DNA from 3 places in the Bacillus sp. P4_E1 genome. Region 2 is predicted to be linked to each of the others. Evidence: riboswitches for the same ligand, from Rfam matches in the RefSeq annotation. Region 2 holds a riboswitch; each other region holds the start of a gene.
The links. A riboswitch is a leader RNA that binds a small molecule or an ion and turns the genes downstream of it on or off. The one in region 2 is predicted to bind lysine.
Positions count from the first base shown of each region.

Region 1: another riboswitch for lysine. It lies ahead of AC1DS7_RS04930 (amino acid permease); the one in region 2 lies ahead of AC1DS7_RS11605 (amino acid permease).
Region 3: another riboswitch for lysine. It lies ahead of AC1DS7_RS07925 (aspartate kinase); the one in region 2 lies ahead of AC1DS7_RS11605 (amino acid permease).

Region 1 is NZ_JBFUIV010000003.1:104,260-110,397, reverse strand. It holds gene AC1DS7_RS04940 (ABC transporter ATP-binding protein) at 1-1,470, opposite strand, end outside; gene gapN (NADP-dependent glyceraldehyde-3-phosphate dehydrogenase) at 2,099-3,538, shown strand; lysine riboswitch at 3,716-3,897, shown strand; gene AC1DS7_RS04930 (amino acid permease) at 4,044-5,468, shown strand; gene AC1DS7_RS04925 (ABC transporter permease) at 5,529-6,138, shown strand, end outside.
Region 2 is NZ_JBFUIV010000007.1:23,872-30,009, forward strand. It holds gene AC1DS7_RS11590 (DUF2716 domain-containing protein) at 1-329, shown strand, start outside; gene AC1DS7_RS11595 (DNA alkylation repair protein) at 427-1,197, opposite strand; gene AC1DS7_RS11600 (iron-sulfur cluster biosynthesis family protein) at 1,231-1,536, opposite strand; gene AC1DS7_RS11605 (amino acid permease) at 1,651-3,117, opposite strand; lysine riboswitch at 3,230-3,422, opposite strand; gene AC1DS7_RS11610 (GNAT family N-acetyltransferase) at 3,807-4,256, shown strand; gene AC1DS7_RS11615 (sulfite exporter TauE/SafE family protein) at 4,297-5,199, opposite strand; gene AC1DS7_RS11620 (VOC family protein) at 5,407-6,138, shown strand, end outside.
Region 3 is NZ_JBFUIV010000004.1:311,059-317,196, forward strand. It holds gene AC1DS7_RS07905 (8-oxo-dGTP diphosphatase) at 1-439, shown strand, start outside; gene AC1DS7_RS07910 (YndJ family protein) at 468-2,093, opposite strand; gene AC1DS7_RS07915 (DUF4166 domain-containing protein) at 2,099-2,710, opposite strand; gene AC1DS7_RS07920 (DoxX-like family protein) at 2,715-3,623, opposite strand; lysine riboswitch at 3,816-4,002, shown strand; gene AC1DS7_RS07925 (aspartate kinase) at 4,204-5,433, shown strand; gene AC1DS7_RS07930 (VOC family protein) at 5,714-6,138, shown strand, end outside.

The DNA.
Region 1 (6,138 bases), on a different contig from region 2:
AATAACAGCCCTCGCAATCGAAATCCTTTGCTTTTGCCCACCTGATAAAGAAACTCCTTTCTCTCCAACAAGCGTTTCTAAACCTTCCGGTAAAAACTCTAAATCCTTTTTAAACGCAGCTATTTCAATCGCTTTTTCAAGTTCTTCTTCAGTCGCTTCTCTGTTTCCGAATAAAATATTTTCCTTCGCTGTTTTTGAGAACAAAATGTGTTCCTGAGGTACATACCCAATCCAGCCAAGTACGTTATCATTCGTAATTTTATCTAGCTTCACATCAGAAACCGCAATATCCCCTTCCCCAAGTGGATATTGACGAAGAAACTGACGAACGAGCGTCGTTTTCCCGCTTCCTGTCTTCCCAACAACTCCAAGTGTCTCTCCTTGTTTTAAAGAGAACGAAACATTTTTCAAATTCGTTTCATTTGATGAAGGATATGAAAAAGTAACATTATCAAATTCAATGTAATCTGGCTCTTGTACAACCTTTGGATCTTTCGGATTCTTTACATCCGGTTCATAAGCTAACGTTTCATTTACACGGTCGAGCGACGCATTTCCTCTTTGCATAACATTAATCAATTCACCAATTGCAAACATCGGCCAAATCATCATCCCTAAATAGACGTTAAAAGAAACGAGCTCACCAAGTGTCACCTTTGATTGGAATACGAGATATGCACCGTACACTAAACCAATTAAATAACTAAGACCGACGAGCATTTTTACAGTTGGCTGGAATAATGCATCGATTCTTGCTACTCTCATATTTTTCTCGTATACGTCATCTCCTAAATGATGAAACCTTTCTTGATCAGCATTCTCCTGTACATACGCACGAATAACGCGTACACCCGCAATTGATTCAAGTACTTTATCGTTCATATCCCCGAACGCATCTTGCGCGACTGTAAATCTTTCATGCAACTTCTTTCCGTATCTATTCATCGCATACGCCATAATCGGAAGCGGTATAAGCGCAGCAAATGTTAACTGCCAACTAATTGAAAAGCCCATCATACAAACGATTGTAAGCATATATAGACTAGAATCAACGAGCGTTAATATACCAAAACCAGCTGTCATGGAGATTGCTTTTAAATCATTTGTCGCTCTCGCCATTAAATCGCCAGTACGATTTTTTTGATAAAACGTCGGTGTCATCTTAAGTAAATGCCCCATAAATTTTGAACGCATCGTTTTCTCAAGTACGAACGCACCGCCAAATAGTTGGTGCTGCCAAATGAAAGTAAGTACATACCCAACAATCGTTACCCCAAGTAAAATAAGAATATATTGCATAATCGCCTCATTCGTTAAGGCTCCCGTTTTAATATTATCAATTGTAATTCCTAACACTTTCGGTGGAATTACCTCTATCACGTTTACAATTAAAAGTACCCCAATTGCAATACTATACCTTTTCCAATGCTCTCTAAAAAACCAGCTTAACTTTAGTAATACTGAAAACAATATAACCTCTCCTTTCTCGTTCCCGTTTGATTCACATTTCTTTATCCGCTATCCAAACCCATCACATTTACATTTCGTAAGCCATACAATTTCATCACATTTTTCCACCTTCCAAATTCTAATTTTTTATAGTAACAAGGAAAACAAACAAAAAAAAGCATACCGCCGCTTGACGATATGCAATAGAATGCATAAAAGCGTACGTTACGATATACGCAACGTACGCTTCTCATAAGACAAAAAGGTCCTATATATCCGCACGGGTTGCGTAATGATATGAATGTTTTCCGCCATTTAACAGAGCTAAGCCCATTACATTTACGATTACAATCATTACGCACACCCCCTTCATTTATTTTCCATTTATAATCTTACAACTTTATTGAGTATTCTGTCAATTATTTTTTTCGCTTTAGAATAAAATAATCTTTTATCACAAAAAATAAAAGTGATGCATTCTGCTTATAATTCAGTTTGAAATAAGAGAATCTTCTGTAAGAAAGGGCATACAAAATAAAAAAATAGTAAGAAATCGTTTTCACAAACATTTCATTTGAAAAATATTATCAAACCACCTACAATCACCTTATACTCACTCTTACAAGTTGCTATTTTAGGAGGACTAATCATGACAACTAGCAATACGTACAAATTTTATTTAAACGGAGAATGGAGAGAAAGCTCTTCAGGTCAAACAATCGACATTCCATCTCCATACTTACACGAAGTAATTGGGCAAGTACAAGCAATTACTCAAGGAGAAGTAGATGAAGCAATTGCATCTGCAAAAGAAGCTCAAAAATCATGGGCTGAAGCTTCTCTACAAGATCGCGCAAAATATTTATATAAATGGGCTGATGAGCTCGTAAATATGCAAGATGAAATTGCCGATATCATTATGAAAGAAGTCGGTAAAGGCTATAAAGATGCGCAAAAAGAAGTCGTTCGTACAGCTGACTTAATTCGTTACACAGTTGACGAAGCACTTCACATGCACGGTGAAAGCATGATGGGTGATAGCTTCCCTGGTGGATCTAAATCTAAACTTGCGATTATTCAGCGCGCACCACTTGGTGTTGTATTAGCAATTGCACCATTTAACTACCCAGTAAACTTATCTGCTGCAAAACTTGCACCAGCACTTATTATGGGTAACGCTGTTATCTTCAAACCAGCAACTCAAGGTGCAATTAGCGGTGTTAAAATGGTTGAAGCACTTCATAAAGCTGGCCTTCCAAAAGGTCTTGTAAACGTAGCTACAGGACGCGGTTCTGTAATTGGTGACTACTTAGTAGAACATCCTGGCGTAAATATGGTATCGTTCACAGGTGGTACAAATACAGGTAAACATTTAGCGAAAAAAGCTGCGATGATTCCACTTGTATTAGAACTTGGTGGTAAAGATCCTGGTATCGTTTGTGAAGATGCAGACTTACAAGAAGCTGCAAAGCATATCGTAAGCGGTGCATTCTCTTACTCAGGTCAACGTTGTACAGCTATTAAGCGTGTACTTGTACATGAAAATGTAGCAGACGAACTAGCTGGCTTATTAAAAGAGCAAGTAGCTGAACTATCAGTTGGATCTCCAGAACAAAACAGCACAATCGTTCCATTAATCGACGACAAATCTGCTGACTTCGTTCAAGGTTTAATTGACGATGCTGCTGAAAAAGGTGCAACAATCGTTATCGGTAACAAACGTGAGCGCAACCTAATTTATCCAACATTAATCGACAACGTAACAGAAGAAATGAAAGTTGCTTGGGAAGAGCCATTTGGCCCAATCCTTCCAATCATCCGTGTTTCTTCTGACGAACAAGCGATTGAAATTGCTAACAAATCAGAGTTCGGTCTGCAAGCAAGTGTCTTCACAAAAGACATTAACAAAGCATTTGCAATTGCTAACAAAATCGACACTGGTTCTGTTCAAATTAACGGACGCACAGAGCGCGGCCCTGACCACTTCCCATTCATCGGTGTAAAAGGTTCAGGTATGGGCGCACAAGGTATTCGTAAGAGCCTTGAGTCTATGACTCGTCAAAAAGTAACTGTATTAAACTTAGTTTAATCTTATATGTAGCAGCTGATCTAATATTTAGGTCAGCTGCTTTTTAGTTAAAATCCTCCGGGACCTAATAACAAATTCTTCTCTATAATCTGATTATTACTATATCCATTGACGTATAAAAATACATTTGTTACTCTTAAACATGTTAATTTAATACATAAATCCTCATTCGTATCTCGGTGAGGTAGAGGTTGCAGTCATTAAGAGTATCATTTCAGGAGATGTAGTGGCATTGATGAAGAAATGAGAAAGGAATGATTGCCGAAGTAAGTCGTGTCCACCATGCACGCTTGCTGGGTCTGCATTTAATAAGTGCAGAACTGTCACAAACGTTTCGTTTGTGGAGAGCTATCGAGAGGTATGTCGTGGGTTTCTTATAAGATAGAAAGCATGTAGCGGCAAATTACGTGCTTTTTTTGTTTTGTTTGGACCTTCTCTTCCTTATCAGGAAGACATACATATCTCCTCGCTTGACTTGGTTATACTAACTTTGGAGGTATTTTCTATGCAACAAAAAAAATGGGGCTTTTGGGTACTAACAGCTTTCGTTGTCGGTAACATGGTTGGCGCTGGTATTTTCATGGTGCCAAGTACGTTAGCACAAACAGCAAGCCCACTCGGTGTCACTTTAGCTTGGTTAACAACAGGGTTTGGTGTTTTAATGCTAGCTCTTGTTTTCGGTAATTTAGCAATTCGTCGTCCTGATTTAACGACAGGACCACAAAGTCATGCATATGCTTTATTCTCAACACCAAAAAGAAAGAAAATGGCTGGTTTCAGCATGGTATGGGGATATTGGGTTGCAAACTGGGCAAGTAACGTTGCCATTATTACATCTTTCGCGGGATATTTATCGCTCTTCTTCCCAATTATGAAAGATACACGACTACTATTTTCAATTGGCTCTTTCAATATAGAAGTTGGAAAACTAATTACATTTACTATTTGTTCCATCTTACTTTGGGGAACACATTTAATTTTAACAAACGGTGTAAGCGGAGCTGGGAAGCTAAACTTCTTAGCAACAACGACGAAAGTGACTGGATTCCTTCTATTCATCGTCGTTACGTTATTTGCGTTCGAAGCTTCAAAGTTTGGACAATGGTACACACCAATGATCGATAAAGAAGGCGTATCACACGGCCTCCTTTCACAAGTAAATTTAGCGGCTCTTACAACACTTTGGGCATTTATCGGGATTGAATCAGCCGTTCTTTTATCAAACCGAGCTACCTCTCCAAAAACGGTAAAACGCGCAACTGTTGCAGGATTACTTATCACAGTTGCAATTTACTTAGGAATTACAATTTTAACAATGGGTGTACTTCACGTTGATAAATTACAAGCTTCTGAACGTCCATTAGCAGATGCATTAAACGCTGCAATGGGTCATGGTGGCGGGAAACTTATGGCATTACTTGCTCTTACTTCCCTATTCGGTTCAATATTAGGCTGGATTTTATTAAGCTCAGAAGTACCTTATCAAGCAGCAAAAGAAGGTTTCTTCCCTTCCTTCTTCGCAAAAACGAATAAAAAAGGAAGTCCAATTCATTCACTACGATTAACAAACATTATGTCGCAAGTGTTCTTATTCTCAACATTATCAGGAACAATTGCGGAAGCTTATACATTCGTTATTACCGTATCAACACTGGCCTACCTCATTCCATATCTCGTTTCACCAATATTCCAGTTAAAACTAGTCGCAACTGGTGAAACATATAAAAATGAAATGGGTTCAAGAATTATGGATGGTGTAGTTGCAGTTATCGCACTTTGCTATGCACTATGGGTTATTAAAACCGGCGCATCCGATATAAAAACATTTCTTCTCGGAATTGGTTTATTCGGGATTGGCTTTGCCTTCTATCCATTAATGAATCGTGATCAGAAAAAAAATAAAGAAAAGAAAAACGAGCAAGTTGCGTAACGCAATTTGCTCGTTTTTTACTTTATAAAACATATATAATAGAAAAAAGAGGTGAAAAACATGTCAATCGAATCACTATGGAGCTCTCGCTTTCAACAACATATTCAAAATGCCATCACATACTTTGCACGTATGATTAACGGTTTACTATATAGCTTCATCTTCGTCTCATGTGTAGGTGCATATTATTACGCTAAGTTTCTTAAAACGGATCCTTCTAAAGGAATATCTTTATTACTCATCACGATCGTACTTACACTCATTATAACGAGATGCCAAGTTCGCACATTTATTCAAAAACCGGACGCTGTCTATTTACTTGCATTAGAAGAGAAATTAACATCTTATTTTAAAAAATCTCTTCTATATAATTACATCATTCAGCTTTTCCCGCTTATATTTACGTTCCTTGTTATCGTACCGCTTGCCATGCAATCATTACAACTAACCGTACCTTTCTTATGTACAATCTTTATAATTTTAATGATTCTAAAGGGCTGGAACATATACATACATTGGATGTGGCGTGATAGTTATGAAAAAAGCATATGGTTTATCATTCGCATTGCTTGTAACGCCCTGATCATTTACATGCTGTTTTATGTTGCAAATATCATTGTGCTAGGCGGCTTACTATTACTTCTTGCCTTCCTACTCCTATATACAAAAA
Region 2 (6,138 bases):
ATTTAAATGTATATGACGATCTGGAAGAAAAAGCATTACTAGTTTTTAAAGAGAATACAGTATCGAATGAATATATAATGGCACTTGATTGGCAACATGAATGTTACTGGGTAAATTCACATTTAAAGTTCGATAGAAATGAATTTGATGAGTGGACAATCCCGATTTTTCCAACTGGAGATTACTATTTCTTTATTCAGAAGGACTTTAAGTGGGGGTATTTAGGGCATCCGTGGGAGGAGAGTATAACGATATTTGGAAAAGAATTAATAGATGCTTTTGATCAACATAAACCGGAAATGTTTTATAAGATTTTAAGGCAGGGTTAATGTTTAAAAGAGAAAAAACGTTTATACTTCCAAATGAAGTATAAACGTTTTTATTATTAGCTGTTTTCATATAGATTGTTGCTTTCTTTACAAATACTTAAAAACAAAAATCTTTTGGTAAAGTGCCATTTTTTATCACCGTTCTTAATCCATGTTTCATAATCCAAGGATTAACAGGATGGTTTTTATCGAGTAATTCTCGCAACCATCGAAAAACGAGTTCTTTATCTTCTTTCGTAATATCATTAATGTGATTGGCTACAGATTTTTGAACATAATTAGAAGGGTCATTCATTAATGGCTCAAGAAGCTTTAAATTATTTCTGAAGTCACCTTTCAAAGCTCCTATTTTTTTTGCCCAAGGAAGTCTTGGCCTAGTACCTTCTGAAGCTAATCTTCTAATGTGGCTGTTTTCATCACGTAACCATTGCTGCAATATGTCCAAGGTTTCTTCATGGTATTTTTCAAGATAAGGACGAATGGCATATTCAGCAGTATTTCTTTTTGTTATTTCATACATTGCGTTGAATGAGGAGTCAAAATCGTTAAGCCCATATTTTTCAACGTATTTTGCGATAGGCATATACATATAACCCTTTGTAAATGTGCCGACTTCTGTTGTATTTTCTGGTCCTAATGTTTTCAGTAATATATGTATTGCTTCATTAAAATCTTTTTGTAATGCATTGTGTAATTCATCTGCTATTACTTCTATACGTTGCTTTAACTCTAAATTTTCAACTTTATATGTTACGGTAGATACAAAGTTTCTTTTAGAGAAATTAGGATCGTGTTTACAAATAGAATCAGCCATTTTTTCTGCTAATTCTTTGTTAAATAAAAATTTTAACGGAACATATTTGCCCATTTTTTCACCCCATTGGTCGGATAAAAACAATGTTTATTTTTTAATCGACAATCCATACACCAAAGTCTCACTAGGAGTCGTAATACTAAAACCTGTCGTCTTATAATCAAGTTTCACCGTATCACCAGTGTAATCTGTCGTGAATGAATCCATTTGTACGATAAGCTCCGCATCTTCATATACAACATCATCCGCATTATATGTATCCCAAATTAAATCGACATCAACGAAAATACTGCAAGAGTTTGTCATAGTTCCTCTAATGCGAATGATCTTTTTGTCTTCACGTACTAGTCTATGTATAGCTGCTTTTGCTTCATCAGTAATACGAATGTTCATGTAATCCCAACCTTTATTTATATTTCCTCTATTATTGCAAAAACAGGAGAAATAGGGAAGGGAGAAGCATTGCATTAAAAAAACGAGCAAACAATTTTGTTTGCTCGTTTTACTTTATTTCAGTTCACATTTATCAAGTGGAATGACTTTCGTTTTCTTAGTAAATTTATAACCTAACCATAGTACTAAGAAGAGTGGTAAACCGATGTAAGAAACGAGTACACCGTTCCAGTCGATAGATGCTCCTGTAAATGCTCCGTAGTTTTGACCTAAAATAACAATAACACAAAGTGTAAATGCAAAGATTGGACCGAACGGGAACCATTTCGCTTGATATGGTAAATCTTTCAAATCTTTCCCTTGTGCAATATAGGCTTTACGGAAACGGTAATGACTAATAGCAATCCCTACCCAAGCAATAAATCCTGACATCCCTGAAGCATTTAATAACCAAATGTATACAACACCGTCACCGAATAAAGAAGCGATGAAAGCGACGCTACCAACTACTGATGTTGCGATTAATGCGTTAACAGGTACACCGCGGCTATCTAATTTCCCTAAGAACTTTGGTGCTTTTCCTTGGCGAGCTAAATCCCAAAGCATACGAGTTGATGCATACATTCCAGAGTTACCAGCAGAAAGTACTGCAGTTAAAATAACAGCGTTCATAACAGAAGCAGCGAAGGCAACGCCCGCTTTTTCAAATACAAGTGTAAATGGACTTACTGTAACATCACTTGCTGCAAGGCTTTCAGTCGTATAAGGAATTAATAAACCGATAACGAGAATTGCTAAAATATAGAATAATAAAATGCGCCAAAAGATAGAACGAATTGCTTTCGGAATATTGCGTTCTGGATCAGCAGTTTCACCAGCAGCTACTCCTAATAATTCAGTTCCTTGGAATGAGAAACCAGCAGCCATAAATACACCGATAATTGCCATGATGCCGCCATTAAATGGTGCATCTGCAACAGTGAAGTTTTTAAAGCCAACAGATTCGCCGCCCATAATTCCAAAAATCATCATAAAACCGACAATTAAAAAGATAATAATAGTAACTACTTTAATAAGTGCGAACCAATATTCAGATTCACCAAAACCTTTAACAGATAAATAGTTTAAGAGAAAAATAATAGCTAAACAAAGTCCACTCCAAATAAGAGAAGGGGTATCTGGGAACCAAAATTTCATAATTAATGTTACGGCCGCTAGTTCAGCTGCAATCGTAATCGCCCAGTTATACCAATAGTTCCATCCAAGTGCAAAACCAAGTGATGGATCAACAAATTTTGTTGCATAAGTACTAAAAGATCCAGTAACAGGCATGTAAGCCGCGAGTTCTGCTAAGCTTGTCATTAAAAAATAAACCATAATTCCAATTGCGGCATATGCGACTAATGCACCGCCAGGACCAGCTGAATGGATAACACCACCACTGGCAAGAAATAATCCGGTACCGATTGTACCACCGAGAGAAATCATCGTAAGGTGACGAGATTTTAATCCGCGTTTTAATTCACCTTGTCCTTGTGTAGTTTGCGTTTTAGAGGTAGATTGATTTGTTGCGCTATTCATGTTCAACACTCCTTTTCTTGTAGGTTAGGAAGGAGCGGGGGAGAAAAATACAAAAAACCGCCAAAGGAATTAGGCGGAACGTTTCACAAATAACCACCCCATCATACCCTTCCGTTAAGATAGCACACCACGTTTACACGGTAATTTTGTAAACGTGACAGTTCTGTTCCTTTCGGAGACAGCCCCAGCTCATATTTCCAGAGAAGAAATATAAACTTCGGCAACTTTTCCTTTCAAACGGAGTCAGTGACATTCGCTGTGTCTCGTCCATTTTACTTTTAAAAGTCGCAACCTCTACCTCATCGGATTGATGAGGATTTATATATTGCTAAGATATTTAATATATGGCAATTGTAATGACTTTCTGAATATATTGCAAGGAATTTTGTTAGGAAAAGTCAAAAAATATCGGTTATTGTATAGGAAACGCTTGCAAAACTCCACCCGAACCTACTATTATGTAGCAATAAGCAAAGAAAAAATTGTTATACAAATGTTTCGCAAAAAATATTGAAAAACCCTTTAAAATTAAAAGAAAATTCAGAAAATATAATTCGACATAACTATTAGAAGGGGATTATTCCTTAAATTCGTTTCAAAGAATAAGTATAAATTCGATAAATAGAATGAATATTCTTTTTATTTCTGATAAAATTGAGGTATTGTTTAATTGAAAAGGGGATATCATTATGAAATTAGAAACGGAAAGATTATATATAGTACCGTGTACAGAAGAATGGATTCAAATTGCGGATAATCAAGGATACAATAGTGGTCCGCATATTGTAGGACATATAGAAAATATGAAACGAGATGCGGCTTCATTACCGTGGGGACCGTGGTATGTTATTCGGAAAGAGGATGATGTTGTTCTAGGTGATATAGGATTTAAAGGGAAACCGAATGAGCAACATACGGTAGAAATTGGTTACGGATTTATTGAGAAATATTGGAATAAAGGGTATGCAACAGAAGCAGTTAGTGAATTAATGAAATGGGCTTTTCAAACAGGGGAAGTGGAAACGATTATAGCGGAGACACTCCTTGATAATTATAGCTCTATTCGTGTCTTAGAGAAATTACATATGAAAAGAGTAAATAGTATTGAAACGATGGTCAATTGGAAAATAGAAAAATAAAAAATACCGCTCGAAGTAAATCGGGCGGTATTATTATTAATTATGGTAGCATTTGTTTTTGATCTTTCGGATAGCCGGCTGTCGATACGTTAGAACGATTGGAATGATTACGAACAGCAATAAAAATAGATATAATAACGACAAGACCAACTGCAACGTAAGAAAGTGAAATAATAGTTGGATCTACTTTAAATGTAGTAAGCAGTGTACGGATATTCGTAAAGATAATAAGTCCGCCAACGAGTACGCCAAGTAAATGAGAAGGAACGATGCGTACTAACCATGCGGCGATTGGTGCGGCAACAATACCACCAAGCATGAGGGCAAATACCCAAACCCAGCTTACTTGTTCCCAGCCAAGTGAAATGAAAAAGCCAATCGTTGCAGCGAGTGAAACAGGAAATTCACTCGTATCTACAGATCCAATAACTTTTCTAGCTTCATTTCCTCTTGCAAGAAGAACAGGTGTCGTAATCGGCCCCCAACCACCGCCGCCAGTTGAATCGACGAATCCAGCGAATAAGCCAAGTGGTACAAGTTGTTTAGCAGACATACGCTTATTTGAAGAAACAATTTGTTTTTGAATGATGAATCGTAATAAAATATAAACCCCTAAAGTAAATAAAAATATGGAAATGTACGGTTTAATTACATCACCAGGTAAATTGCTTAAAAAACATGCCCCAATAAATGCGCCAATTGCTCCTGGTAATGTAAGTCTGGAAACTGTATATTTATCAACGTTTCCAAATTTGATATGAGATGCACCAGAAGCGGCGGTTGTAACGACTTCAGCTAAATGAACTGATGCGGAAGCTACAGCTGGTGCGATACCAAACATTAATAATAGTGAGGTAGACGTTACCCCGTACGCCATACCAAGTGCGCCATCAATCAATTGAGCGAAAAATCCAATAATAGCAAAGACAATTAATTTCTGCATAAATAATCCCCCTGTAATAATAAATGAAAAAGACACTTTTCCCGTATGAGAAAAGTGCCTTTGGTTTTTCCAATCAGCAATAATTAAATTTGTTTTATTATAATACACATTAATCGTATAAATCAACTGGGTTTTAAAGTTTTTTGAATTGAACGAAAGAAAAATAAAATATACAATAAAAGGATGGAGAGAAAGGGGAGAAAGACTATGTTAGCATTTGATCATCTAGTTCACGCAGTGCATTGTACACCGGAGGAAGCGGCAAAACAAATGCAGGAGCATGGATTTCATACTGCATTAGGCGGTGAGCATACGACTTGGGGTACTTGGAATAGTTTATGTTATTTTGATTTATCATATATAGAATTTTTAGCAGTTCAGCATGAAGAAAAAGCGAAAGAAGCAGAAAATCCATTAGTACAAGAAACAGTGGTGAAATTAAAAAATGGAGAAGGGATGCTACAAATCGCAATTCGAACAGATGCAATTGAAGAACTAGCAGTTAAATTTAGTAAGCACGGCTTACATACGATAGGACCATTTGAAGGGAAACGGATGAGAAAAGATGGCCGGCTTTTAGAATGGAAAATGTTATTTGTAAAGCAAGAAGAGAATGGACCGAAATTACCATTCTTTATACAGTGGAATGAAACGGATGAAGAAAGAAGAAACGATTTACGTAAAATAGGGACGATCACTGAACATAAAAATAAAGTACAAGAAATTGAAACGATTCATTATACGGTGAAAAATGTTCGAGAAACAGTGCGGAAATGGAAAGAAGTAATGGAGCTAACTGCAAATTCAATCATACAAAATGAAGAATGGAATGCTGAGTGTCAAAGTGTATCGTTTGGTGATGTTCATGTGCAGTTTTGTGAACCAGTTGGAGAAGGGCTAGTACTAGAACGTTTGAAGCATCATGGCGAATATCCATTT
Region 3 (6,138 bases), on a different contig from region 2:
TATGATTCAGCATAATAACGAAGTATTACTAATACAACGGCCGGATCATCTAGGCTTCCCTGGTTACATCGCTCCGGGCGGAAAAGTAGATTTCCCAGAAAGTATCGTTCAAGCCGCTATAAGAGAAGTAAAAGAAGAAACTGGATTACTTGTTTCTAATTTAATATTTAAGGGATTAGATGAATACGTAAATCCGAAAGAAAATGTTCGATATATGGTATTTAACTATTGGACAGATTCATTTGAAGGTGAACTCCTTTTGAATCCTCCTGAAGGCGAATTATTATGGGTGCCAATTGATACAGCACTCAATCTTCCTATGCAAGATTGGTTTAAAGAGAGATTCCCATTATTTTTTGAAAAAGGTACGTTTGAAATTCAGCGTGTTTGGGACCGAGACTTGGATAAACAAGTTGCTATGACAATTACCCATACATAAAAAAGCTTGGAATCTCTCCAAGCTTTTCTTACTTTCCCTCTATTTTCTTAATCTCATAATCAATTTCTAAAAACTTAACTCCAAATATCCACATTCTATGATTAGCTTCTAATATTTGATCCTTGCTCTCTTTAATAATAAAAGTCTCTGCTAATGGTAAACGTATTGTAAAGAAACGAGTATGTAAATAAATCCCCTCATCTCCCCTGCCATTCTCTCTTAACTTACTTGTAATGATTAAAGCATTATCATCATTGCATAACTTCAAAATACCAGTCATATTCGAATATGGTAAAGGTAATGCGATATTCATATATGTATCTTTCTTGTATGTATGCTTTGAATAAAGAGCTACAAAAATTGTCTCCCCTGCTTCATTTTTTCTTAGCCAAGCCCTTACATTCTCTCTTCCATCCTTCTCATCTATTATCCCAATGATAGAGCCATGCATCGTTTCCCACTTGCCGCCCATTCCTAAATGTATTTGTCCTACACGCTTACTCATTTTCTCATAACAAAATGCAACCGGACGGAACCAACGAGTCCATTTAATATGCGATTGTAACTCATACTCTTTTGTATTTTCATAAAAACGAATAATACTTAAAGGAATCTTCGCCATGTCAAATGCCTCACTATGAAAATCATTCATTTTATCAACTAAACCTTTGTATTCCTTGCTATCTATTAAATTTCTGTTATGTAAAAATGCTTCACCAACTGTCGCATTTCCTCTTAACCTGCTCATTGTTTTCCCGTAATATTTATAATTCGGAGTACTCTTTTCAATCATCCAACCAACAAATGCTGGTAACGCTACTCCAATTCCATTTACAACACCGTGAATCCAAACCATTTGTGCAATTGTAATCGTCATTACTTGTTTGAAATTTCCGTATGAATATATGAGTGAAAACATTATTGTTACCATAAGTGTACTGGATGAAAGAGTAAGGAGAATCTTTGCACTTATAGCATTGAATTTCGTTCTCCACACGTAAACTCCATATCCATAAATCGCACATAAATATATGAACACTGCAAAAAATTCAAATATCCTTGAGTATGTAATTCCTATCGCAACTGTCATAGGTGAAATGACTATGATAAACATAATAGCATCATACACTTTACTTCTCTTTTCTCTTTTCCTTCCAAGTAAACCAGCTGATAACGGCAATAGAAATGCCGAGTAATGAAAGTGTGCCGCTGTAAGTAAAACAATGTCAGAACTAAAGTGCATAATTGAAACCTTTGCTACTGAAGCAAAAAACCAAAAACCACCTAAAAACAAATAAATAAACGCACTATCGATAGCCGTCTCTTCTATCGGTTTCCATCCTCTTTCTAACAATCTACTTACACCAAATAACGCAACGATTCCTGTATATGCAAACCAAAGTAGCGCAAAGAAATAGTGATTTGTTACGAAAGCTAGCATTGCACTGATTGCTGCGATTGGATATAAAAACGATACAAATTTATAAAATAATACATACGATCCATTTCTTTTTTTCTTGTCAATAATACAAAAAGACATCGGTATAAATAACAAAATAGATAATAAAATAATTGCTTCAACTGGTTTTACATTTGACCACTCACATATTAGAAAAATAATATAGCAAGCAAGCCCAAATAGTATATTTTTCATATCGTTTATTCCCTTTCCACAAATGTTCCCTTATATGAAAATAACGAACCAATTAACGGATTCCGTACTTGTACATGAATTCGAAAACATTGCAGTGCATCATCATAACTTTCAACAATTTTTGCCTCTCCATATAAAAATTTTGGTAACGGGATTTTTCTTCCAAACATAAAAAACCATTGTTTCTTTGAAGAAATATGCATCCCGCCTTTTTCATCAATATAAAAATTCAATGTAGAAACGAGTAAATGTGGCTCACCAAAATAATCTACAATTTCATTATTTTCTTCATCCAACTGCATAACAGCGTTAAAATATCTTTTCTTATTATGAAAATAAAAAGTACGATTCCACCGTACAAACTCATTTCCATGTTCATCTCGCTCAGCGGTATTATGTATCACAAACGGAACTTTTTGCCCTCGCTCAGAGAAAAACATTCGAAACTTCGATGTAATTTTTAATATTAATTTAACGAAAAAAGATCCTCCATAAATTTCATCCATTTCCCCTTCCCCAATAAAGCTATTTTCCTTTGTTATCGCATATCGTTCCTGCAATTTTGGATGAAGCCTTTTATAAGAATCCCTTAATAATCTTTCATAAATATTAACCATATACTTATCCCTTTCTCGTCCTCTTGCAATTTTTTGCGCTTGGCAAATTCGTGCTATTTATATAACCGACAATCGATAACCCTATTAGAAGAAAATTTAATGTAATCGGATTAAACGGTTGCGTAAAACTAGCGATATTCGTCGATCCTGCCGCTAATGTTAAAATTATCAACAATATAATATGCAATATAAATAGTTTTCGCTTTTGAAGTGGCAATAGCCACATAACACCCCATATTATTTCTAAAAATCCAACTATTTTAAGTATAAAAATACTACTTTCATTCGATCCGATTAGTGCAGAAAGCATCTTTACTTCTTCTGAATGAGTAAACATCAATTTCGGTACAATCCCTTGATATAACCATACGAAAGCAAATAAAAAGCAAACTAGCCAATACGTCATCGTTCTTCTAATTAGCAACTTAGGATGAAGTCCCTTTTCTAACCATAATTTTAAAGCATCAAAACTCCATGCTGTCGCCCAACCTAATAGTGGACGAAAAACATATAAATCTATCACATTTCCTATACGACCAAATCTCGTATCATAATCATATTGCGTTTCAAAATGAATATGTTCTTCATTCGGTGTATACTTCCAATAACCACGCCCTATTTGTATAAGTGATAATTGATTGTCTGTCCAAAATTTTAAAGAGGAAATGCGTTCTCCAGTTTCTTTTCTTATTTCACCTATCGATTCCCCTTCTCCGGCTATTTCAAGTCCAAATCCGATCTTTGTTTTATATAAAAACTTCTGTGGTTCTCCCTCTTTTTTTTCTAAATACGAAATCTCAGTAAAACGAGCATCCCACTCTGTATGTATATCAGGCTCTTGTGTATATGCCCATAGTTTCTCCATTGTTGTGTTCATTTCTGTGGCTACATAAATAGGCTTTTTCTTCCCCATCCTTCCACCTCCCATGCGCTATATTTTCAATGTACATGCAATGAATCGATTTTGCTACATTTTTCACAAACTAATTTAATAAAAAGATAGAATTTCAAAAAAATACAAAAAACACTTGATTCCCTGAAAAATTTAAATTATTATAAAACAAATGTTACCAACAACTTCATAAATCATACACTCTCGCCTAAAACGTGAGATAGAGGTTGCAACGCTTATAAGTATTCTAAAGGAGACACAGAGATGTCTATGATTTTAGAGGAAAGGAAGTGTTGCCGAAATTGATAAATTTCTCTGCATTTATCAATTGGGGCTGTTTTCGAATAGAAACAGAACTGTCATATGTACAGACGTGTACGTATGAAGAGCTATCTACAAAAAAGAGATATCATTTTTATGATATTCCTTTTTTGGCGGTTTTTTTATTAGCTCCGTTTTCTGTTTCCCTTTTCCTGTAACAGCACCATCCTCACTTATTTGAGATGGTGTTTTTTGTTTTTCTCTCTGGTAACTACAGGAATATTGGGATTTGTATATGTCCTAACCTATTCTTAAAAATGGACGAAAGAAGGAATTCGTAATGGAAACGATTGTACAAAAATTTGGCGGTACTTCTGTCGGAAGCGTCGAACGCATTCAACATGTAGCAAATTTAATTATTGAAGAATATGAACGAGGACATAGTATTGTCTCTGTCGTTTCAGCAATGGGAAAAAGTACGGATAAACTTGTAGCACTTGCTAAAGCTATTACTGAAAATCCAAGTAAACGTGAAATGGATATGCTCCTATCTACAGGAGAACAAGTAACCATTTCATTATTAACAATGGCACTACAAACAAAAGGTTATAACGCAATTTCATTAACAGGATGGCAAGCTGGTATTACGACAGAATCTGTACATAGTAGTGCACGGATTATTGACATTAACACTACCCGTATTCAGTCTCACCTTACTGAAGGCACGATTGTTATAGTAGCTGGTTTCCAAGGAGTAAGTGAAGAAAATGAAATTACCACACTTGGCCGCGGTGGCTCTGATACGACTGCTGTCGCATTAGCTGCTGCACTAAAAGCAAAAAAATGTGATATTTATACGGATGTGACCGGCGTATATACGACTGATCCACGAGTTGTACAAGATGCTTATAAATTAGATGAAATTTCTTATGACGAAATGTTAGAGCTTGCCAACCTCGGTGCTGGCGTATTACACCCACGCGCTGTTGAATTTGCTAAAAATCATAATGTAATTTTAGAAGTTCGCTCAAGTATGGAACAAGAAAACGGAACAATTGTAAGGGGAGAATGTAACATGGAACAACAATCAATCGTTAAAGGTATTGCATTTGAGGATAATATTACACGCGTCACAATTAAAGGATTAGAACAAGGTGCACTTTCAACAGTTTTCTCTACATTAGCAGCAGCACATATTAATGTGGATATTATTATTCAAAGTATTACAAATGAAGGAACTGTTCACCTCTCCTTCTCAATCCATTCTAATGATTTAAGAGAAACATTAGAAGTATTGGAACAAAATCAAGAAGCACTTCACTACGAATCTGTAGAACATGAAAATCATTTAGCAAAAGTATCAATTGTAGGATCTGGTATGGTATCTAACCCAGGAGTTGCTGCGAATATGTTCACTACTTTAAAAGAAGAAGATATTCATATTAAAATGGTAAGTACATCAGAAATTAAAGTATCTGTCGTTATTGACCGTCTTCATTTAGTAACGGGTGTTGAAGCACTTCATCAATCATTTATGGCGAAAATTGAACCTTTAGTGCAAATGATTTAATTTCCACCAGTAAAACTTACAACAAATTATATGAATCTATTTCCTTCCTATATAAATAGAAAGCTGTTTGCATAGTGGAAAGTGAGAAAAAGGTTATTTAGTTTAAAATAAAGTCGTTTGAAGAACAATAAAATTGTTAAAAAACGGAAGCAAGTCATTCTATTCAACAATCGGGCAGTTATCTCCCACCTAACTTCCTCGCATTCGCCGAATTTTGAGGTGGGAGTCTTATTGCCCGCAAATAGCGGGATAAATTTTTACACATAAGGAGATAAAGACTATGGCAAACAACAGATTACTAAGAATGGACAATGTCAGCATCGTTGTAGAATCTCTTGATAACGCAATCTCTTTCTTCAAGGAGATTGGATTAAAACTCGAAGGGCGAGCTACTGTCGAAGGTGAATGGGCTGGTCGCGTAACTGGACTCGGTTCTCAGTGCGTAGAGATTGCTATGATGGTTACGCCAGATGGTCACAGCCGAATTGAACTTTCGCGATTTCTCACCCCACCTACTATAGCAGATCACCGGACAGCTCCTGTAAACGCCCTCGGTTATCTGCGCGTCATGTTCACCGTCGAGGACATTGACGAAATGGTATCCAGACTTACTAAGCATGGTGCTCAGCTCGTTGGAGAAGTAGTTCAGTATGAGAACTCGTATCGACTCTGCTACATTCGTGGAACCGAAGGAATTCTAATCGG